4 regions of the Mesorhizobium sp. M1348 genome follow, and region 4 is predicted to be linked to each of the others. Evidence: predicted binding sites of a transcription regulator. Region 4 holds the regulator's gene; each other region holds the start of a gene.

Region 1 (5,570 bases), on a different contig from region 4:
GAACGTCGAAAAGCAGCTTCGCGAAATGATCCTCGGGCTCGAGATCGGTCCCGGCGAGCGGCTGACAGAGCGCTGGATCGAAAGCCGCTTCGGTGCCTCGCGCACGCCGGTCAGGGCGGCCTTGCTGCGGCTCGAGACCGAAGGCCTGATTTGCCGCGACGGCCGCGGCTGGACGGTCTCGCCTATCAATCTCGCCGAACTCGAGCAGATCGCCGTCTATCGCGAGGCGGTCGAGGTCGCGGCGCTCAGGCTGACTTGTGCCTTGCAGGACAGGAGCGCCGTCGAAATCATCGAGGCGATGCTCGATTCCTGCGACGACCAAACCCCGCGCGAGGAATGGCATCGCGTCGGCATGGATTTTCATATCGAGTTGGCACGCCTGTCAGGCAACGAGTTCCTGTTCAGAGCGGTTCGCGACGCGATGACGCGCCTGTCGCGCGCCCGCTGGCTCGAGGTTCGCGACGAGGCAGCGCTCAGCCGCGCCTGGGCCGAACACCATGCCATTCTGTCGGCGGTGCGGGCCGGCGACGCCGATGGGGCCGCCCGCCTGGTTTCAGCCCATATCGTCGGCAGCCGCGACCGGCTGGTGACGTCGCTGCGCAACGACCGGCGCGGCCTGCGCGCCAGGGGATTTGCCGTCGTCGCTTGAGTGCGGATCGGCGGCCATTGATCACGAAAAAGGCAGATGAGCGAAGAAAGCTACTTTCGGTCTCGCTTCGCAAATGCCGATGGCGTAAGAGCGGCGATGGAAAACAACCGATTTGACACACCCGTGACCGTCAAGGGCGCGGCGGGAAGCAACCAGCTCTTGCGTACAGCCCGCGAGGCTTCCGACTACCTCCTCAACAATTGGCCCGGCAAGCGCAGCCCCAAGCACCGCGAAGCGCTGCAGGCCTGTCATGATGCGCTGGCCGGCGACAAGCCGGCCATGAACGCAAGACGGGCCTTCATTGCCGCCGCCCGTGAAGTGAACGTCTTCGTCAGCGACAAGGCGCCGGCCTGAGGCATAGCGGGGACTTGACCGAGACCCGGGCCACCTGACAGGCCTGATATCATCACTCGGCCGTTTCGGTGTTGGTCTGGGGCTCGCTTTCGCCCTCGGGCTTCGAGCGCTCCTTGGCCGCGACCTTGGCAGCCTGCTTTTCCGCCTTCTTGGCAGCCTTCTGCCGGTCGCGTTCCTTGCGTTCCTGACCGTAGTTCGGTGCTCGTGCCATATCGTTTCCTTTCATTGTGCTTGGCCTTTGCCTAGGAGCATTGGACCGCAAACACAACACCGCAAGGCACGATCGGCTCCATATCTCGGCGCTGTCCGGAGAGCCCGACTTTTCAGGCGCCGTCCCGGTCGAGGACGAGATCGGCCGGCCCGAACCGGTCCTTTGCCGTGAATTGCTGGTGCCAGTAGGGATAGAGCACGGGCGGCCTGCTGACCACGTCGAGCCGTGTGCGCTCCTCATCGGCAAGCACAAGGCTTGCAGCGGCGATATTGTCTTTGAAATGCGCTTCGGTTCGTCCGCCGATCACCAGCGAACTGACAGCGGGCCGGCCGAGCAGCCAGGCAAGCGCCACCTGCGCCGCCGACACGCCGTGGTTATTGCCGATATCGATCAGCGCGTCGACGATCCGCCACAGCCGGTCCTCGTCGCGGATCGGCGGTTCCGACCAGCCGCTGAGCTGGCGGGCGGTCGGCTGGTCACGGTGGTATTTGCCGGACAGCAACCCGCCGGCAAGCGGGCTCCAGACCAGCACGCCGAGCCCCTGGTCGACCGAGATCGGCAACAATTCATACTCGGCCTCGCGCGCTTCCAGCGTGTAATGGATCTGCTGGGTGACGAAGCGCGGCTGGTGATGACGGTCGCTGATCCCCAGCCCCTTCATAACTTGCCAGCCGGAATAATTGGAGCAGCCGACATAACGGACCTTGCCCTGCGCGACCAGCGTGTCGAGCGCGGCGATGGTTTCCTCAAGCGGTGTCAGGCCATCCCACTCGTGCAGGAAATAGATGTCGATGACATCGGTCCTGAGGCGCTTCAGGCTCCTCTCGCATTCGCGGATCAGATGGTAGCGCGACAAGCCTTCATCGTTGGGGCCCTTGCCGATCCGCATGCGCGCCTTGGACGCGATCAGCACGTCGCCCTTGCGCTTGCCTCCGAGCGCCTCGCCGATGATCTCTTCCGACACCCCGTTCGAATAGACGTTGGCGGTGTCGATGACATTGACGCCGGCATCGATGCAAAGGTCGATCATCCGGCGCGCCTCGTCGAGGTCGGTCTTGCCGACCGCCGAAAACGCGCCGCCGCCGCCGAACGTCATGGTGCCCATGGTCAGCGTCGAAACCTTCAGCCCGGAACGGCCGAGAGTGCGGTATTCCATGTCGTATCCTCACGATTTATCGGGAAAGGGCGTTGCAAACGACAGCCCTCAATGAACCGGGTATTTGTAGGATAATTCGTTCCGCTTGTCGCCCGTTCCGCATGGCAAGCTCGATCACATCTTCCGGATTGAACGCACAGCCAGCGCAGTAGTGGCTGCAATAAAACCGTCATTGCCGGCCTATACTAACATCGGTCCAGCGCTTCGATTTCCGGCCGCCGGGCCGGGCGGCAGAGCGCCTGACAGCGGCCGGCAAGGCCTGTAAGCGGAGCAGCGCAAATGACCGAGATAAAACAGAATTCCCCGGCCAGGGACTGGCTGGAAGCGGAACTCGCCGACACGCTCGATGAAGACTATGAGCTGGAAATCTCGGAGCCGGCGCTGTCGATGGAGATCGCCAAGATCTACAAGAATGCGCATCCGCCATCGATCGACCGCCTGCAGTATTTTCGCGATCTCATCACGCTGCAATCCGAATTGATCAAGCTACAATCCTGGGTCGCCTATCACAAGAAGAAGCTCGTCGTGGTCTTCGAGGGCCGCGACTCGGCGGGCAAGGGTGGTGTTATCAAGCGCATCACCCAGAGGCTTAATCCGCGCATCTGCCGCGTCGCAGCACTTCCGGCGCCGACCGAGCGCGAGAAGTCGCAATGGTATTTCCAGCGCTACGTTCCGCATCTGCCGGCCGGCGGCGAGATCGTGCTGTTCGACCGCTCCTGGTACAACCGCTCGGGCGTCGAGCGGGTAATGGGCTTTGCCCAGCCGGATCAGGTCGAGGAGTTCTTCCGCGACGTTCCGGATTTCGAACGCATGCTGGTCCGCTCAGGCATTACGCTTGTCAAATACTGGTTTTCGATCACCGACGAGGAGCAGCAGATGCGCTTTTTGATGCGCATCCATGACCCGATGAAGCAATGGAAACTATCACCGATGGACCTCCAGTCGCGCGTGCGCTGGGAGCAGTACACCAAGGCCAAGGAAGAGACCTTCGCCCGCACCAATATCCCGGAAGCCCCGTGGTTCATCGTCGAGGGCAACGACAAGAAGCGGGCACGGCTGAACTGCATTGACCATCTCCTCAAGCAAATGCCCTATGAGGAGGTGCCGCACGAGGAGATCACACTGCCGGAGCGCGTCTTCAATCCCGAATACGAGCGCCAGGTACTGCCGCGCGAACTGTATGTGCCGGAGAAGTACTGAGGCAGGGCTCCCTTCTCCCCGTCACCATACGGGGAGAAGGTGCCGGCAGGCGGATGAGGGGCGGCGCCAACCTCGACAATTGAACCCGCTCAAATCACTTCGTGGACTAAACTTATTCTGACGTCATATTGCCCTCGGGGGTATTGTCCGGCAGCGTAATCTTTGATCGCTTGCGCCGCCCCTCATTGCCCTGCCGGGCATTTCTCCCCGTATAGTGACGGGGAGAAAGGGGCCTGCACCAAAGGTTTCGCCAATAGCGCAGACAAAAACGCCCACGCTACTTCCTAATCGCGCTCGATGATGACGTGCGTGGCCTTCGGCGTCGCGACCTGCTCGCTGCAGCGATAGCCGAGCTTGGGCATGTCGATGCCGGCAAAAAGGCTCTCGCCGGCGCCTAGCAGGACCGGTGAGATCGCCAGATGCATTTCGTCGATGAGCTTTTCCTGGAGATATTGCCGGATCGTGGCGACGCCGCCGCCGAGCCGTACATCCTTGCCGTCAGCCACTGCTTTCGCCTTCTCCAGCGCCGAATGGATGCCGTCGGTGACGAAATGGAAAGTCGTGCCACCTTCCATGACGATGGGCTCACGCGCATGGTGCGTCAGCACGAAGACCGGCACGTGGTAGGGTGGGTTGTCACCCCACCAGCCTTTCCAGCTGTCATCCGGCCATTCGCCGCGGATCGGCCCGAACATGTTGCGGCCCAGGATCCATGCGCCGACATTTTCGAAGCTGCGCGCCGCGAACGCCTCGTCCGTGTCCGTGGTCCCGCCATCCTTGCCGAGGACCATCTTGCGGAAGGTGCGGGTGCCGAACATCCATTCGTGCAGGGCCTCCCCGCCAATACCCAGCGGATTCTTCAGGTCTTGGTCGGGACCGGCGCCGAAGCCGTCGATCGACAGGGTGAAAGCCTTGACGCGAAGTTTGGACATGAGAGCCTCCATAACTAGTTGCATTTTGCAATCGGTTATTGGGTAGCTTATCTGATTGCAAATTGCAAGCGGTATTTACGGCCGCCTCTGTGAGTTGACGATGGATAGCATCGTGGGACGACAGCCGCCGGGACGAAACCAGCCTCTCGTCAGCCACGGTCGCCGCTACTCGCTCTCGGCCCGGCGACAAGCTCACGTTTCAACAACGTCAGCATGGTTCTGGCAAGTTGATCGGGAGCCTCGCAATTGGCTGAGACACGATAGTAGCGGCTTGCATCAAAGCCTAACCCAACCGCCAGCAAATCAACTCTGCCGGTTGTCTCGAGCTGCCGAACCACATGAATGAGATGATCGTCGAGATAGCGCGGGCCGTTTGCTAAAAGTGTGGCATCGTCGACCGGCGCGCCGTCAGACACGACAAGCAGTATTTTACGGGATTCAGGACGTTCCAGCAGCCGCCCGGCCGCCCACTCGATGGCTTCGCCATCGACATTCTCTTTGGGCAGGTCGGGTCGCAGCATCGGCTTGAGGGCATGGCCTATACTGCTCTGGCGCTTGTCGCCAGCCTCCCTGTAGATGATATGAAGCAGGTCGTTCAGTCTTCCCGGATTGGCGGGCCGGCCATCTTCATTCCAGATGCGTCTTGATTCTCCGCCGCGCCAATTGCGCGTTGTGAAGCCCAGGAGTTCGACCTTGGGGCCGAGCGTGCGCAGGAATTCCTGAACAATGTCGGCGGATGCAGCCGCGTACAGAATTTTCTGGCCGCGCATCGAGCCGGATTGATCGAAGAGGATAGAAACGACCATGTCATCGAGGTCTGATTCCGAGAGGCTGTTTCGGACCTCTGCCGCTATATCCGCCGCCAGGATATGGTTGTTCGTCTTCCACCCGGCGAGACCGCTTTCCAGCTCGATCCATGCGGCGTCGAGCGCGGATTTTTGCTTGTCCGAAATTCGACCAATAGCGCTGGACAGCTTGGAACTCGGCACAGTCCAGTCATAAAGCGTGACGTACGCGTGATACCCAAGCGTATCCGTGTCGCCGCGTGGTTTAGGGCCAAACACCGTT
Region 2 (5,570 bases), 360 kb from region 4:
TCACCGACAGCGGCGGCGTCCTGGCGAGCATCGCCCGCGTCCGCACCGAAACCACCAACCGCATCCGCTTCACTATCACCGACACCGGCCCCGGTCTGCGCGAGGAGGACATGGAGCGCATCTTCGAGGACTTCGAACAGGCTGACGGCACCTCGACCCGTGCGCATGGCGGTGCCGGGCTCGGTCTCGCCATTTCCAAGCGCCTGGTGACCGCCATGGGCGGCACCATCTCTGTGTCGAGCCGGCTTGGCCAGGGGTCCGAATTCGTCTTCGATATTCCCGCTATTTCCGCCGTCGAGGCGCCGCAGATCCGCCAGGACCCGCTGTCGGGCCGGCATGCGGTGATCGTGTCGAAGAACCTGGTCGAGGCCGAAGCCATCGCCCGCACCATTCGCGCCAATGGCGGCACGGTCGATCTGGCCACCACCGCCGCCCAGGCCACCCCTTTCGCCGAGGGCTGCGACGTGCTGCTGATCGATGCTGCCATGGAGCAAAGCGACGGCAGGCTGCTCAGGCGCCTGCGCCAGGGCGGATTTGCCGATTGCGAGGCGGTGACGCTGATCGCGCCGACCGACCGCGGCATGCTTGGCGAATTCCGTGCCAACGGTTACGCCACCTTCCTGGCGAGGCCGGTGCGCGGCGAGACATTGCTGCGCGTGCTTTTGACCAGCCATGCGCCGGTCATCGCAGAGCCACAACCGCAAAAGCGCGGCGCGCAGGCTGGGCACGCCATTGGCGGCCGCCAGCAGGGCCTGTCAGTGCTGATCGCCGAGGACAACGACATCAACGCCATGCTGGCTCGCGCCACGCTGCTGAAGGCCGGGCATCGCGTGAAAGTGGTCGGCAACGGCAAAGCCGCGGTCGAGGCGGTCATCAGCACCGGCCACAAGCACCGCTACGACGTGGTGCTGATGGACTTGCACATGCCTGTCATGGACGGTCTGGACGCCATCGCCGCCATCCGCCGCCATGAGGAGGAGACCGCGGTGCCGCCGGTGCCTATCATGGTGCTGTCGGCCGACAGCCAGGAAAAGACCCGCCACGCCGTGCTCGCTCACGGTGCCAGCGGCTTCGTCACCAAGCCGCTCGACCCCGATGCCCTGGTTCATGCGGTCGAGGGCCAAGTGGCCGCCTGAGGCACAACATAGACGGTTGATAGATTACCCAGCCGACGAAGTATTGCCCGCAGAGCCGTATCACGGTACTGTCACAATCCTGTTGCACCTACAACGTATCCCCGTGCCAAGAGGGATGGCTCGAAGGAGAATCACTCGTGCATACAGTCATGCCGGAATGTGATGCTCGGCCGAACGCCAGCGGGCCTTTGCTCGTCGGCCGGAACGCCGATGCCGTCATAAAAGGCGCATCGCTCGGCCGCATCGGCAATCTCGAAGTGCGGCTCGCCCGCAACGAGGCCGAGATCGCTGCCGCGCAGGAAGTGCGCTACCGGGTGTTCTACGACGAGCTTGGTGCCAGGAAGGACCTGTTCCAGATGCAGGACCGCCGCGATGCCGATCGCTTCGATCCCCTCTGCGACCATCTGCTGGTCTTCGACACTTCGCTTTCCGGCCCCGAGCACCGCCGCATCGTCGGCACCTACCGCCTGCTGCGGCAGGAGATTGCCGCGGCCGCCGGCGGCTTCTATTCCGAAGGCGAATTCGAGCTGACCAAGCTGATCGCGCGGCATCCAGGCCAGCGCTTCCTTGAGCTCGGCCGCTCCTGCGTTCTGCCGGAATACCGCTCGAAGCGCACCATCGAGGCGCTGTGGCAAGGCATCTGGGCCTATATCAACCATTACGGCATCGGCGTGATGACCGGCTGCGCGTCGTTCCACGGCACCGTGCCGGCCGCACATGCCGAGGCGCTGACCTATCTTGCCCACCACTGCCGGACGAATTCATCGTGGGACGTGCGTGCCGTCGCCGGGCGCTATTGTTCCATGGATCTGATGCCGATCGAGGCCGTCAATGCCAAGGCAGCGATCGCCGCGATGCCGCCGCTGGTCAAGGGCTATCTGCGCGTCGGCGCGCGCATTGGCGACGGCTGCGTCATCGACCGTGAATTCTCGACGGTCGACGTGTTCGTGGTGATGCCAGTCAAGGAGATCGGCGCCCGCTACGTCAATTATTATGGCGGGGAAGCGCAGCGGTTTGCGGCCTGAGTAGGGCAGTAGGGGAATAGGGGAGTAGGCGGAGAGAAGGCAACGGCCGGAGTAGGCAATTGCTCTACCTTACCTTACGTAGCGTTATTCCCTACTCCCGTATTGCCCTATTCCCCTACTCCCCTAACTTACGCATCCTTCTCAGCCTGCTCGTTGACCGGCCCCGGCTCGACCGGCGCTTCGCTTGCTACATGCTTGGGGCCGCCCTTGGCGACGCCGACCATGGCCGGCCGCAGCACACGCTCGCCGATCGAATAGCCGGGCTGCACGACCTGCACGACCGTGTTGGCCGGTACGTCGGGATTGGGCACCTCGAACATCGCCTGGTGGAAATTCGGATCGAATTTCTCGCCCTCGGGTTCGAGCTTCTTCACGCCGTGACGTTCCAGCGCCGACAGCATGGCGCGCTCGGTGATCTCGACGCCGTCGATCAGCGCTTTGAACCCGGCATCGCCGGACGCCTTGGCCTCCTCCGGGATGGCATCCAGCGCACGGCGCAGATTGTCTGATACCGACAGCATGTCGCGTGCAAAGTTGGCAACCGCGTAGGCGCGCGCATCGTGGACGTCTCGGGCCGTGCGGCGGCGCAAATTCTCCATGTCGGCCGCGACGCGCAACGCGCGATCCTTCAGCTCTTCGTTTTCCTTCAGAAGCCGCACAAGCGCTTCATAGTCGCTGTCGACGCCACCTTCCCTTGGCTCCGCGGCAGCCTCGGTCTTCTCGGCTTCATCGGGCACGCGTTCGTCTTTTGCCTGGTCGCTCATCGCCGTTTCCCGTCATTTTCGAATGGTGTGGATTTGCGCCCGATATCGAGGTTTAGCGGCCAAAAATCAAGGGGCAAGCGATACTGTAGCCGCTGTCGTGGCTTGATGGCCGACGGCGCAAACCTTTCGATTTTAATTCAAACTTTACCGTACCCGACGGCTTTGCTTGCCAGGCTACTACAATGCGGGAACCATTCCTCCCTTGGAAGAGTTTCGAAGCCGACACAGGATTTTGAGATGATGCCCCGCAGGAACGGCGAAAAACGCGACGGGCTCGCTGCCGATATCCGGCGCCAGCTCGGCACTGAGGCGACCAAGCGCTTTCTGCGCACCTTGCCGGCTTTCCGCACGGAGTCCGATATTCCCGACCGTCTGAAGGAATTGCTCGACCGCCTGGACGGCGTGGAAGCCAAGGTGGCCGCAGGCGGGCGCCGTCGGTAGACACCGTCGCCGGCGCCGCGCCCGGCGATTGTGGCCGGCATTCCTTGCCATCGCGCGACATTTACGCGCAGTAACTTTGCGTGATCTCCGCCTTGCGGCAGCGCCCCGCTCCGCCTATGTTTCATGATGAACATGATTTCCCCCGAAGCTGTGGCAAACAGCAAGCGCGCCTGGTTGAAAATCCTGTCGCGCTATAAAAAGCCCGACAGGCGTCGCAGCGCCGTCGAACTCGCCATCACCCTCATCCCCTTCGCCACGCTGTGGGCACTGTCCTCGGCCGCCTATGCCTATGGCCATTGGTGGGGTCTGGTCCTCATCCTGCCGGCAGCCGGCTTTCTGGTGCGGATATTCATGATCCAGCACGATTGCGGCCACGGGTCCTTCTTTGCCAACCGCTATGCCGACGATTGGATCGGCCGCGTGCTTGGCGTGCTGACACTGACGCCCTACGATTGCTGGCGCCGCGCCCACGCAACCCATCACGCCAGCGCCGGCAATCTCGACGAGCGCGGCACCGGCGACATCAAGACACTGACCGTCGCCGAATACCGGCAACTGTCGTGGCGGGGCCGACTCGCCTATCGCCTCTATCGCCATCCGCTGGTGATGTTTGGCCTTGGCCCGATATGGATCTTCATTTTCGAGCAGAGACTGCCGTTGGGCATGATGCGGGGCGGCCTCACCCCCTGGGTGTCGTCGATGTCGACCAATCTCGCTATCGCGGTCATCGCCGCGCTGCTCATCTGGTTCGTTGGCCCTGGCGCGTTCCTTGTCGTGCATTTGCCGATCGTCATCCTCGCCGGATCGGCCGGCATCTGGCTGTTTTATGTCCAGCACCAGTTCGAGGAGACGGAGTGGACAAAGGACTCCGAGTGGGAATTCCAGCACGCAGCCCTGCACGGCTCGTCCTATTACGACCTGCCGCCGGTGCTGAACTGGATTACCGGCAATATCGGCGTCCACCACGTGCACCACCTCTCGGCCAAGGTGCCATGCTACCGGCTTCCGGAAGTGCTGAGGGACTATCCGGAACTGCGTGAGATCGGCCGCGTCACGCTTCTCGACAGCCTGCGCTGCGTCAAGCTGGCGCTGTGGGACGAGAGCCGCAGCAAGCTGGTGTCATTCCGCGAAGCGCGGATGGGCGTGTAGACGCACCGCCGCACCTAAAGCGCGTCGCGCTCGACCGGCCTCATGCGACGCGCTTTAGGTTCTTGTTTATGCATGCCGTTATCGCAAAACCGCTGAACACTTTTGCGCGACATGCATTAGGGGTGCGGCGGGCTCCAAAATTCCAGCTCAAGCCGCCCGGCGTTGGTCGCGCATCAGGATCTCGCCCTGGCGGATCTCGGTGCCCAGCACTTTCAGGCATTCGCGCATGAACGCTGCAAGGCCCGGCCAGCCCTTGGCCGACACAAGATTGCCGTCGACATGGGCGCCGGTCGGCGCAACATCGATATAGATGCCGCCGGCCAGCGTGACTTCCGGCTCGCAATATTGCAGCGCCGCAACCTCGCGGCCGCGCACCACGCCGTCGACCGCGATCAGGATCTGCACGCCGTGGCAGATGGTGAAGATCGGTTTTCCCGTCTCATGGAAATGCCGCACCAGCGCCTGCACGCGCTTGTCGATACGGATATATTCCGGCCCGCGCCCGCCCGCTGCGTAGACGGCGTCGTATTCGGCAGGATTGACCTCGGAAAACGTCTTGTTGAGGATGTAGTCATGGCCGAGCTTTTCCGTATAGGTCTGGTGTCCTTCGAAGTCGTGCAGCGAGGTCTTCAGGACATCGCCGGCCTTCTTGTCCGGACAGACGACGTGGACGGTGTGGCCCACCGCATGCATGGCCTGTTCAAAGACGAAAATCTCGTATTCCTCGCTGAACTCGCCAACGAGCATCAATATCTTCTTGCCAGCCATACCCGGTTCCTCCCTTGTGGCCACATTTATTCGGATCGCGAAATAATGGGCCTATCCTAAGGCGGAGAGGCGCAAAATAAAAGGCTGAATCGGGAATGTGGTCCGACCAGATAGGGCTTCTGGCCCCCTGGAGCGGATCAGCCGGCGCGCACCCGCCGCCAGGAATATTTCGGGCCTTTGGCCTCCGGCTTCACCGCCGGCTGGTAGAACAGCGGCAGTCCGCCGGTGCGGCCTTGCTCGAGCCGCTTCAGCAGCACCGGGTGCGAGATCTCGAATTCGTCGAAGCC
Region 3 (5,570 bases), on a different contig from region 4:
CAGCCGCAGCAGTTCGGTGCGGCCCGAGCCGACCAGGCCGGCAATGCCCAGCACCTCGCCGCGATGCAGCTCGAACGAGACGTCACGGACCTTGGTCGCCGAGGCGAGGCCGCGAACGCTCAACCTGACATCACTGGACGTATGCGAGCGGTGCTGTTCCTGGGCAAGCTCGCGGCCGACCATCATCGAAACGACGGCCTTTTCCGACACCTGCGCAAGATCGACGGACCCGACCACGACGCCGTCGCGCATGATGGTGGCGCGTTGGCAGATACCGAACACCTCGTCCAGCTTGTGCGAGACATAGACGACCGCGACACCGTCGCGGGCCAGGCCGGCAATGACTTCGGCCAGCCGTTCGAACTCGCTCGGCGTCAGGCTCGATGTCGGCTCGTCCATCGCCACGATGCGCGCACGATCGAGCAGCGCCCGGGCGATCTCGACGATCTGCCGCTGCGCGACCTTCAGGCTGCCGAGCGGCGCTGCCGGATCGATGGTCGGGTCGATGGCGGCCAGGGCTTCCGCAGCGCGGCGCTCCTGCTCGCGCCGTGCGACGAAGACGCCGCCCCGCGTCAGCGGATGGCCGAGAAACATGTTCTGGGCGACGCTGAGGCGCGGCACCTGCTGTAATTCCTGATGGATCATCGCGACGCCGGCGGCGCGCGCCGCGACCGGGTTGTTCAACGTCACCGGTTTGCCGTCGATGAAAACGCTTCCCGCTGTCGGCCGGTAGACGCCTGACAGTATGCGCAGCAGCGTCGACTTGCCGGCACCGTTTTCGCCAAGCAGGCCATGGATTTCGCCGGCGCCGACCGAAAAGGACACATCGCTCAGCGCCCGCACGGCCGGAAACACCTTGGAAATGCCCTCGAATTGCAACCGCGCTGACATTGCTTCAGTTCTCCAGGCAAGGGTGCCGACCCAAGGCCGGCACCCGCCGCCCCTGCTCTATTGGCCCGCTGCCGCGTCCTCGAGCAGCGCCTTGCGCACGGAATCGCCACCGCCGGAGTAACGGTCGGCATTGTCCTTGGTGATCAGCGCCTGCGGCGTGGCGACGACGCGCGGCAGTTTCTGCCCGGCCACCAGCCGCAGCGCCGATTCCAGCGCCACCTCGCCGGTCAGCACCGGGAACGAGTCGACGGTACCGGTCAGCTCGCCGGCGCGGATCGAGGCGTAGGCATCGGAAATCCCGTCGGTGCCGAAGACGGCCACCTTGTCTTGCAGACCGGCTGCCTTGACCGCCTCGACGATGCCCAGCGCCATGCCGTCATTGTTGGCATAGAAACCGATCAGGTCGGGATGCTGCTGCAGGATGTTGGTGGCCGCGTCGTAGGAGGTCTGACGATCCCAGTTGCCGGGGACGCTGGCGACGACGTCGAACTTGCCGGCTTCAGTGATGGTGGTCTTGAAGCCGTCGGTGCGCTGGACGGCGGCGTAGACGCCGGCCTGGCCTTCGACGATGGCGACCTTGCCCCCATCCGGCCGGTTCTTGATGAACCATTTGGCGACGCGCACGCCATTGTCGCGCTGGACATTGCCGACATAGTACTCGGCCTGCGGGATGACCGCGTCATTGACGTTGACCACCGGCACGTTGGCGGCCTTGGCCTGTTCCATGATCGGCTGCAGGTTGGAGTCGGTCTGCGGCGAAACGAGCAGCACGTTGTAGCCTTGCGTAACCAGGCCTTCGGCGATGGTGAGCTGGCCGAGCTGGTCGCCCTCGCTCTGCGCCGCCTGATACACGACCGGCACGCCGATGCGGTCGCCGAACGACTTGTAGCCCTCACCCAGAGAGCGCCAGTATTCGTTGGTCAGCGTCTTGGAGACCGCACCCGCCTTGGTGCCCTCGGGCAGCTTGGGGAAGGCCCCGAACTTGGCCTCGAGCTGCGACCAGTCGATGCGATCCTTCTCGGTGTCGGAATTGAGCGGCGCGAGGTCTGCGGAAAACGCCGAGCCTATGGACAGCGCCATCAGGGCAGCGGTGGCGGTGGCAAACAGAAATTTCATGGTCTTCCTCCCTTGTTGAAAACGGTGATGGCCCCGGCCTCAGCTGTCCGGCCCGAGCATGGCTTCCTGGATGATGGCCTGCGACGCGACCGCGTCCTGACGGTCGACGGCAGTCGACAGGCGATTGTCCCCGTCCAGCCGATCGACGACGCGCAGCATGCGCTTCACAGTCGCGATGTTGACTTCGCATTCGTGGACCGGGTCGAGCCCGGTCATGTCGGGGAACGTGTCGAAGTAGATGGCGCCGGCGTAGCCGTCGCGGCGGATCTGCCTGAGCAACTCAATCGTCTGCAGCGTATGCACGGCCCCGACCATCAAGCCGTCGTCGCGCTTGGCGTAGCCGTCGTTGAGATGCACGCCGAGCAGCTTGCTATGCCGTGCCACGAGGGCGGCGGCGAAAGCCGGCTGCTCGTCGGCGTAGAGCACATGGGCGAAATCGAGCGTCACGCCGAGATTGGGCAGGCCGATCTCGCGGATGGCCAGCAACGTCGTCGCCGCATCGGGCATCAGACTGTAGGAGCGCGGCTCGTTGGGTTTGTATTCAAGGCTGATCTGACAGCCCGGATCATGCGCCGCTACTTCACGAATACCATCGATTTCGTGTTGCCAAAGTGTTGCGTAGTCAGCCTGGAAGGCGTAGTCGAAGCCATCCTGCCCCAACCACAATGTCATCAGGCTGGCGCCGGCCTCGCGCGCGGCGTCGATGCCAGCCTTGGTCAGGTCGATAGCCTCGCGGCGAACGGAAGGATCCGGATTGGTGAAGGCGCCGAGCTTGAAAGCCGGGTTAGAGTAGTAGCGCATGGCGAAGCCATTGATGGAAAGCCCGAAATCGCCGAGTTTGCGCGCCATATCCGCAGGCTTTTCATCGACATGGTCGGGGAAGTTGAGGTCGAGATCGGTCAACTCCGCAACCTTCGCCGCACGTGCCGCCATTTGCAGCATAGACGGTTTGCCGACAAGATCGGGCCACTCGGACTGTGGCCCCGAGGCAAAGGAATTGAGGCGGGTGGCGAAACGATAGGCAGTCATCGGGGACCTTTCATTGTCATGACTTTACATAAGAATGATTATTTGTAAAGTTGTTAATTGCTCGCTCGGCGGCGACGAATTCGCCATACCCAGGCCAGTTGCGACCACGGGGGGACAAGCAAACGCGGCACTGTCACGCAAGTATCATGTTCGCGTCCTAGATCGCTTCTCCGAAGGCTTTCGCGGCATCCTTGATGCGACGCGGCGCTTTTTCATGTCCCGGCAGCTTTGTCACAAAGAGGATTTCCATGAAAAACCTGCACCGAAACGCGTCCCTCGCCGTCGCGCTGGCGATGTTCACCGCCTTGACCTCGGCCTCGGCTGAAGACGCCGCGACCGTCGGCGGCGTCAGCTTCGTCAACAAGGGCCTAGTCGGTGTCGGCCGCATCCCGGCCAGCCAGAAGGACAAGTTCGGCGAGACGTTTGGCTCCGGCTCGGGCATGGCGATCGACGCTGCCGGCTGGACGCATGGCCCCGACGGCTATAAGGGCTCGCTGTGGCTGCTGCCGGATCGCGGCTACAATGTCGTCGGCACCACCGATTACCGTCCGCGCCTCAACACGATCGCTCTCGAGTTCGTCCCGATCGCGCCGGGTGCGGCACCGGCCACCGGCCAGGAACAGTCCGGCCTCAAGGCAACCTTAGCCGACACCATGCTTTTGACCGACGACAAGGGCGCCGACGCAACCGGCCTCGATCCGCTCAACGGCGTGCGCGCCGCGACCGACGACATGCCGATCCTGCCCGAAGCCAACGGCAAGCTTGCGCTCGACAACGAGGCGATCGTGCGGCTGCCCGACGGCACGATGTTCATCTCGGACGAATACGGTCCGAACATCTACCGCTTCTCCGCCGATGGGCGTCTGATGTCGGCAACGCAGCCGCCGGCGGCGCTTGTCCCGATGCGTCACGGGACGCCGAACTTCGCGTCCGACAATCCGGGACCTGGCGCGGCAGACCCAGATCCGAAGGATCCCGAAACCGGCCGCCAGAACAACCAGGGCCTCGAAGGCATGGCACTGACGCCGGACGGCAAGTTCCTGATCGCCGTGCTGCAGTCGGCACCCAGACAAGATGGTGGCGATTCCGCTTCGACGCGCCAGAACACGCGCGCGCTGGTCTACGATGCCTCGGATCCGGCCCAACTCAAGCTTGCGCATGAATATGTCGTGCCGCTGCCGGTGTTCACCGATGCCAAGGGCAAGACCAAGATTGCCGCGCAGAGCGAAATCGTGGCTCTGTCGGACAAGACCTTCCTGATGCTGGCGCGCGACAGCGGCAACGGCCAGGGGGTGAAGGGCGACACCTCGCTCCATCGCGAGATCAGCGTCGTCGATGTGTCGGCGGCAACCGACATCACCGGCACCGAGTTCGACAAGGACAAGCCGGTTGCGCCCAAAGGTGAGCTCGATACCTCGGTGACGCCGGCCAAGCTGACGCCGTTCATTGACATCAACGACAAGACCGAGTTCGGCCGCTTCGGGCTGCACAATGGCGCGCCCAATGACCGCAACAACCTTTCGGAGAAATGGGAGGCGATGTCGGTGGTGAGCGTCCTCGACCCAAAGCTGCCCGACGACTATTTCCTGTTCGTCGCCAATGACAACGACTTCCTCACCCAGGACGGTTTCCAGGTAGGCGCGCCCTACAAGGCCGAGGATGGCGCCGATGTCGACACCATGTTCCTGGTTTATCAGGTCACGATTCCCGGCCTCGCCGGGAAGTAGCGGACCCATACAGGCGGACGCGCCGAACGCGTCCGCCTAAGCTGGCGCGATTGAAGGTCGTGCCCTTCAGTTGCGGCTCGCCCGCGCAAGGACGGTGTCCTAGGCGTCGCAAACCTGCGACTGAGGATCCCGTCGAAGGCACTTACCTCAACATCTCCGCGTCCTTTGGCACGCCGGCATCGATCGGGTCGGCCGTCCTGTTCGACACGGCGGCGATCTTCCCGGCAGCCGACAGGTTCGGGCGCACGAAGACCGGCACGACGCCGTCGACGCGGCTGTAGAGGTCGATAATGTCCTGATTCATAAAGCGCACACAGCCGGAGGAAGCGTTCTTCCCAATGGAATCCCACTCCGGCGTGCCGTGCAGCCGGTACATTGTGTCCTTGCCGTCGCGGAAGAGATACAGCGCGCGCGCGCCAAGCGGGCTCTGCGGGCCGGGCGGCATGCCGTCCTTGTATTTCGCCAGTTCCGGCCTGCGCTGGATCATTTCCGGCGGCGGCGTCCAGACCGGCCACTTTTTCCTCGCCTGAACCACGGCGCTGCCGGTCCATCCGAAACCGGCCTTGCCGAGGCTGACGCCATAGCGAATTGCCTTGCCGCCGTCGCGCACCAGATAGAGGAAGTGCTCGGACGTATCGACGACGATCGTGCCGGGTTTTTCTCCGGTCGGGTCGGACACGATTTGACGCACGAATTTCGGATCGACCTTGGCCACCGGGATTGCCGGCAGTTGATAGCCCTCGTCGACGCGCGCCGCATACATGCTTGCCGCATCGCCGAGAGCCGGCTCGCTCGGCGCCGCTGTCA
Region 4 (5,570 bases):
TCGGGCGTAACGGGAAGCGGAACCGCTTGCGCTGCACCCGCCCGTTGAGCAGCATGAACACAACCGCAAGGCATGCGACAATTCCGACGATCCAGCTCCATCGCGCGCCGATCGAACCCGCCGGTCCGCCGCCCATCAGCTGGAAAGTGGCATCAAGCGGCGCAATCGTCTGCCCACTGGCGACCCACCATGCGGCACCCCGCCAGACCAGAAGGCCGCCCAGCGTCACGATGAAGGCCGGCACCTCGAGATAAGCGATGATGTATCCCTGGAACGCTCCGATCAGAAGGCCAAGCGCCAGGCCGATGGCCAGCGCCACGATCCAGATCCAGGGGTTGCCTAATTGCAGACCGACCATTCGCACCAGGAAATGCACCTGCGCAAAGCCCATGACCACGCCGATCAGGCCTTCGGCGGAGCCGACCGACAGGTCGATATTGCGCATGACGATAACCAGCACCATTCCGGCGGCCATTATGGCCACGGCGGAAGTCTGCACCGACAGGTTCCAGAGATTGCGTGGCGTCAGGAAGGTCCGGCTGTCGAACTCGAACGGATTGACGCCGAGCCGTACGCTAGAAACGACATGCAGGCCGACCCAGATGACCAGCAGCGCGCCGACCATGCCGAGCATGCGCGTGTCGAGTTCGGTTGCCTTGAGAAATCGGGCAACGATGCCGAGCTCGGATTCCCGCGCCCGGTCTGCGGTCGAGCTGTCGACCGGCGTGTTGGAAGTCGTGTCGGTCATTATGTTTCTCCCGCCGGGTTGCCGTCTGCCGCGGATGCCGGAAGCAGCCTAGAAGTTATCCGCCGGAAGCGGAAAAACAACTCTTGTTGAAAAAACGCCGCGGCGAGCGGCCGCGGCGTTCGGACTTCTCGGAAACGTCGGGTCAGTTGCAGACCGCAACAGTGCCCGCCGCCACACCCGCGCAGACCTCTTCTTTCTTGATCCAGCCGGCATCGATGACGACGTTGAGGTTATCTTTGGTGATGGCGACCGGGGTCAGGAACAGGGATTTTACGGTGTTGCCGCCGGGCGTGGTGAAATCCTTCACGCCGGCAATGTCGGTCATCTGCTTGCCGTCGGCCAGTTGCGAGGCGATCTCGGCGGCGTTCTTGCCGAGCTCGCGCGCATCCTTCCACACCGACACGGTCTGCGTGCCGAGCGCGATGCGGTTCAGCGCGGCGTGGTCGCCGTCCTGGCCCGAAACCGGAACAGATCCGGCCAGCCCTTGCGCCGTCAATGCGGCGACGACGCCGCCGGCAGTACCGTCATTGGCCGCGACCACTGCATCGACCTTGTTGTCGTTCGCGGTCAGGAACTGTTCCATGTTCTTCTGGGCGTTGGCCGGCAGCCAGCCGTCGGTATAGGCCTCGCCGACATTCTTGATCTTGCCGCTGTCTATTGCGTCCTTCAGTACTTCCATCGAACCGGCAAACAGGAAATCGGCATTCGGATCGGCGCCCGAGCCCTTGATGAAGACGTAGTTGCCTTCCGGTTTCACCTTGAACACTTCGCGGGCCTGCATGCGGCCGACTTCCTTGTTGTCGAAGGTCAGGTAGAAGACGTCCTTGTTCTCGATCAGCCGGTCGTAGCCGACAACCGGAATACCTTCGTCCAGCGCCTTTTGCACGGCCGGCCCGATGGCCGAGGCGTCCTGCGCCAGGATGATCAGTGCGTTGGCGCCCTGCGAGATCAGGCTCTCGACGTCGGTGAGCTGCTTGCCGGGGTTGGACTGTGCGTCGGCGGAAATATACTTGTCGCCGGCGGCCTCGATGGCCGCCTTCATTGCGGCCTCGTCGGTCTTCCAGCGCTCTTCCTGGAAGTTCGACCAGGAAACGCCGATGACCTTGTCTTTAGCCTGCGCCACCGACGCCAGCGCCAGCGTCATGGCGACACCCGCCAGAATGGCGGTCGTGAATTTCTTCATCATATCCTCCCTGCGCCGCGTACGGCGTGACCATTGGCCCAAAGACCAGCTAATTTTTTCGAGCCTCGAAAAAATACTGGCCCGATCTCCGGCTGCTGTCAACATCGATTCTGATGGATTTTGATGAGTCTGAGAGTTTTTTCGAGCGTCGGAATAAACGATGACAGCGCCACCTGCATCTGACACTATTTGCCTGCATCCGACACTATTTGTCGGACATTACCGACGGCTTCCGGTTCATGAGCGGCCGCGGCAACCGGGAGGAAAGCAAAACGATGTCGGTCGGAATCCGCCATGACGATTTGCGCCGGCGCAACCGGGCGATGGTGATCTCGGCAGTCCGCCGGGTTGGCCAGCCATCGCGTACGGAGATCGCCGCAGCCACCGGCCTCAGCCATTCGACCATATCGGCGATCTCCTCCGACCTGATACGGGAAGGCATCCTCGCCGAGAGCAAGGCAAGCGAGCCCGTTTCGTTGAAACGCGGTCGTCCGCAGGTCGGCCTCGCCCTCAACCCGGAAGCGGCGGCGGTGCTGACCGTGGTGTTGTCGCTCAATTTCCTGTCGGCCGCCATCATCGACTATGCGGGACACGTCGTAGCCGAGGAACAGCGCCGGCTGGACACGCTGACCATGCCGCGCGACGAGCTGATCCGCGAATGCATGGCCGTCGTCCGGCGCCGGCTGGAGGATCCAGACCTTGACGTCCGCAGTGTCGCCCGCATCGCCCTGGCGATTCAGGGCATTACCGACTCCCCTGCACGCGCCATGCTGTGGTCGCCGATCACGCCGCAGACGGACATCGCCTTTGCCGATATGCTGGAAGATCAATTCGGCATCCCGGCCACGGTGGAGAACGACTGCAATATGATGGCGGTGGCTTTGCGCTGGCGCGATCCGGATCGCTATCGCGACGACTTCATCGCCATCCTGCTTTCGCACGGCATCGGCATGGGGCTGGTGTTGAAGGGCGAGCTGTTCACCGGCACGCATTCCTCCGGCGGCGAGTTTGGCCACATGATCCATCGTCCGGGCGGCGCGCTCTGCCGATGCGGGCGGCGCGGCTGCATCGAGGCCTATGCCGGCAACTACGCCATCTGGCGCAACGCCAGGCAGATGAGCGAAGACAGCGAACCCATCGCCGACGTCAGCGACGCCGACATGCGCGCGCTGGCGGCCCGGGCGCGCGAGAAGGATGGGCCGGAACGCGAGGCCTACCGCAAGGCCGGCGAGGCGCTGGGTTTCGGTCTCGGCTCGCTGTTCGCGCTGATCGATCCGGCACCGGTCGCGATGGTCGGCGCCAGTGCCGCCGCCTTCGATCTGATCGAGCCGGCCTTGCGCCAGGCCATCGCCCAGACCGCCGGCGGCCAGCATTCGGGTTCGATCTCCTTCGATACCGAGCCGAACGAATTGCCGCTGATCCGCGAAGGCTGTGCGATGCGGGCGTTAAGCTTCGTCGACCAGGAGATTTTCGCGCCGGGCGCGCAAATGAGGCCCCGCGTCAGAAAGAACGTGGCCTGACCCGGCGGATCAATCTTCCCTGATCGCGTAGCCGGCACCGCGGATGGTGCGGATGACATCAGGCATGCGGCCGTTGTTGACGGCTTTGCGCAGCCGGCCGACATGCACGTCGACGGTGCGTTCGTCGATATAGATCGTCTCGCCCCAGACATTATCGAGCAACTGGCTGCGCGAGAAGACGCGGCCCGGATGCCGCATCATGAACTCGAGCAACCGGAATTCGGTCGGCCCGAGCCTGATTTCGCTCTTCTTGCGATAGACCCTGTGCGATTCGCGATCGAGCACGATGTCGCCGACCTTCAGCACGCTTGACAACACTTCCGGCTTGGCGCGCCGCAGCAGCGCCTTGACCCTGGCCATGAATTCCGGTGTCGAAAATGGTTTGACCAGATAGTCGTCGGCGCCGGTCGAAAGACCGCGCACCCGGTCGCTCTCCTCGCCGCGCGCGGTCAGCATGATGATCGGCAGCCGCTCGGTTTCGGGGCGCACCCGCAACCGGCGGCAGAGCTCGATGCCGGAAACCGCTGGTATCATCCAGTCGAGCACCAGAAGATCGGGCACATTCTCCTGCAAACGGATCTCGGCTTCGTCGCCGCGTGTCACCACCTCGACCTGGTAGCCTTCGGATTCGAGATTGTAGCGGAGCAGCACACCCAACGGCTCCTCGTCCTCCACCACCATTATGCGTGGTGCGATCATCGGCTGGGCACCCCCATCATGTCACCGGCGCGGACATTGTCGTTTCGTCCTGCTTCGGACGATTGACCGGCAATTGCTCGCCGGTCAGCACATAATACGCATTTTCGGCGATGTTGGTGACATGGTCGCCGATCCGCTCCAGATTCTTGGCGCAGAACAGCAGATGCGTGCAAGCGGTGATGTTGCGCGGATCTTCCATCATGTAGGTCAACAGCTCGCGGAACACGGACGTGTATTTGACGTCGATGCGCTCGTCTGCGGCACGCAGCTTGGCCAACGCGGCCGCATCGCCTGCGGCATATTCCTCAATGACGCCCTGCACCTGGATGAGCACCAGCTGCGCCATCGCGTCGATGGAATGCGACAGGTCGCGCGGCGTGACGCTGAGGCCGACCGCACTCACACGCTTGGCGATGTTCTTGGCAAGGTCGCCGATGCGTTCGAGGTCGCCGGCCATACGGATCGCTCCGACGACATGGCGAAGATCGTGGGCCATCGGCTGGCGTTTGGCGATCAGGGTGATGGCGCGATCGTCCAGTTCGCGTTGACGCGCATCCATGATGGCGTCGTCGGAAACGACGCGTTGCGCCAGCACGTTGTCGGAATTCAACAGGGCCTTGGTCGCCCCGCCGACCATCGAACCGGCGAGGTCGGCCATGTCGCGGATCAGCTTGCTGATCTGCTCGAGATCCTCGTCGAAAGAAGCGACTGTGTGTTCGCCCATGGTCCTGTCCTCATATGCATGATCGGAACGGCTCAGCCGAAGCGGCCGGTGATGTAGTCCTGCGTGCGCTTCTCGCGGGGCGACGTGAAGATCTTCTCGGTCCGGTCGAACTCGACCAGCTCACCCAGATACATGAAGGCGGTCTGGCGCGACACGCGCGCCGCCTGCTGCATGTTGTGAGTGACGATGACGATCGTGTAGTCGGCTTGCAATTCGTCGATCAGTTCCTCGATCTTGGCCGTCGACAACGGGTCGAGCGCCGAAGCCGGTTCGTCGAGCAGAATGACTTCCGGCTTCACGGCCACGGTGCGGGCGATACAGAGCCGCTGCTGCTGGCCGCCGGACAGGCTCAAGCCACTGGCGTTGAGCTTGTCCTTGACCTCGCTCCACAGCGCGGCGCGCTTCAACGCCTGTTCGACGCGGCCGTCCATCTCGGACTTGCCGAGATTCTCGTAGAGCCTGACGCCGAAGGCGATGTTCTCGTAGATCGACATCGGGAACGGCGTCGGCTTCTGGAACACCATGCCGATCTTGGTGCGCAGCAGATTGAGATCCTGCGACCGGTCGAGAATATTCTTGCCGTCGAGCAGCACCTGGCCCTCGGCTGTCTGTTTCGGGTAGAGCTCATAGATGCGGTTGAACACACGCAGCAGCGTCGATTTCCCGCAGCCCGAAGGCCCAATGAAGGCCGTGACA

What was found. The regulator PhoB, encoded in region 4, activates phosphate uptake and scavenging genes when phosphate is short. The targets are predictions, from matches to a motif close to TGTCATNNANCTGTCAT.
Region 1: a site for PhoB is predicted at 2,527-2,543, ahead of ppk2 (polyphosphate kinase 2). Genes of this name have one in related genera too.
Region 2: a site for PhoB is predicted at 1,206-1,222, ahead of olsB (l-ornithine N(alpha)-acyltransferase). Genes of this name have one in related genera too.
Region 3: a site for PhoB is predicted at 3,168-3,184, ahead of NKH13_RS13685 (esterase-like activity of phytase family protein). Genes of this name have one in related genera too.

The regions. Positions count from the first base shown of each region.
Region 1 is NZ_JAMYLH010000002.1:178,291-183,860, reverse strand. It holds gene NKH13_RS04975 (GntR family transcriptional regulator) at 1-649, shown strand, start outside; gene NKH13_RS04970 (DUF982 domain-containing protein) at 746-1,003, shown strand; gene NKH13_RS04965 (hypothetical protein) at 1,056-1,214, opposite strand; gene NKH13_RS04960 (aldo/keto reductase) at 1,327-2,370, opposite strand; gene ppk2 (polyphosphate kinase 2) at 2,650-3,570, shown strand; gene NKH13_RS04950 (dihydrofolate reductase family protein) at 3,855-4,502, opposite strand; gene NKH13_RS04945 (cobaltochelatase CobT-related protein) at 4,652-5,570, opposite strand, start outside.
Region 2 is NZ_JAMYLH010000001.1:640,091-645,660, reverse strand. It holds gene NKH13_RS03235 (hybrid sensor histidine kinase/response regulator) at 1-1,136, shown strand, start outside; gene olsB (l-ornithine N(alpha)-acyltransferase) at 1,286-2,161, shown strand; gene grpE (nucleotide exchange factor GrpE) at 2,290-2,925, opposite strand; gene NKH13_RS03220 (hypothetical protein) at 3,163-3,366, shown strand; gene NKH13_RS03215 (fatty acid desaturase) at 3,493-4,515, shown strand; gene NKH13_RS03210 (DJ-1/PfpI family protein) at 4,663-5,283, opposite strand; gene NKH13_RS03205 (DUF934 domain-containing protein) at 5,421-5,570, opposite strand, start outside.
Region 3 is NZ_JAMYLH010000006.1:248,040-253,609, reverse strand. It holds gene NKH13_RS13700 (sugar ABC transporter ATP-binding protein) at 1-891, opposite strand, end outside; gene NKH13_RS13695 (sugar ABC transporter substrate-binding protein) at 949-2,007, opposite strand; gene NKH13_RS13690 (TIM barrel protein) at 2,047-3,036, opposite strand; gene NKH13_RS13685 (esterase-like activity of phytase family protein) at 3,285-4,763, shown strand; gene NKH13_RS13680 (L,D-transpeptidase) at 4,906-5,570, opposite strand, start outside.
Region 4 is NZ_JAMYLH010000001.1:282,973-288,542, reverse strand. It holds gene NKH13_RS01470 (sugar ABC transporter permease) at 1-748, opposite strand, end outside; gene xylF (D-xylose ABC transporter substrate-binding protein) at 891-1,931, opposite strand; gene NKH13_RS01460 (ROK family protein) at 2,207-3,451, shown strand; gene phoB (phosphate regulon transcriptional regulator PhoB) at 3,461-4,150, opposite strand; gene phoU (phosphate signaling complex protein PhoU) at 4,167-4,874, opposite strand; gene pstB (phosphate ABC transporter ATP-binding protein PstB) at 4,907-5,570, opposite strand, start outside.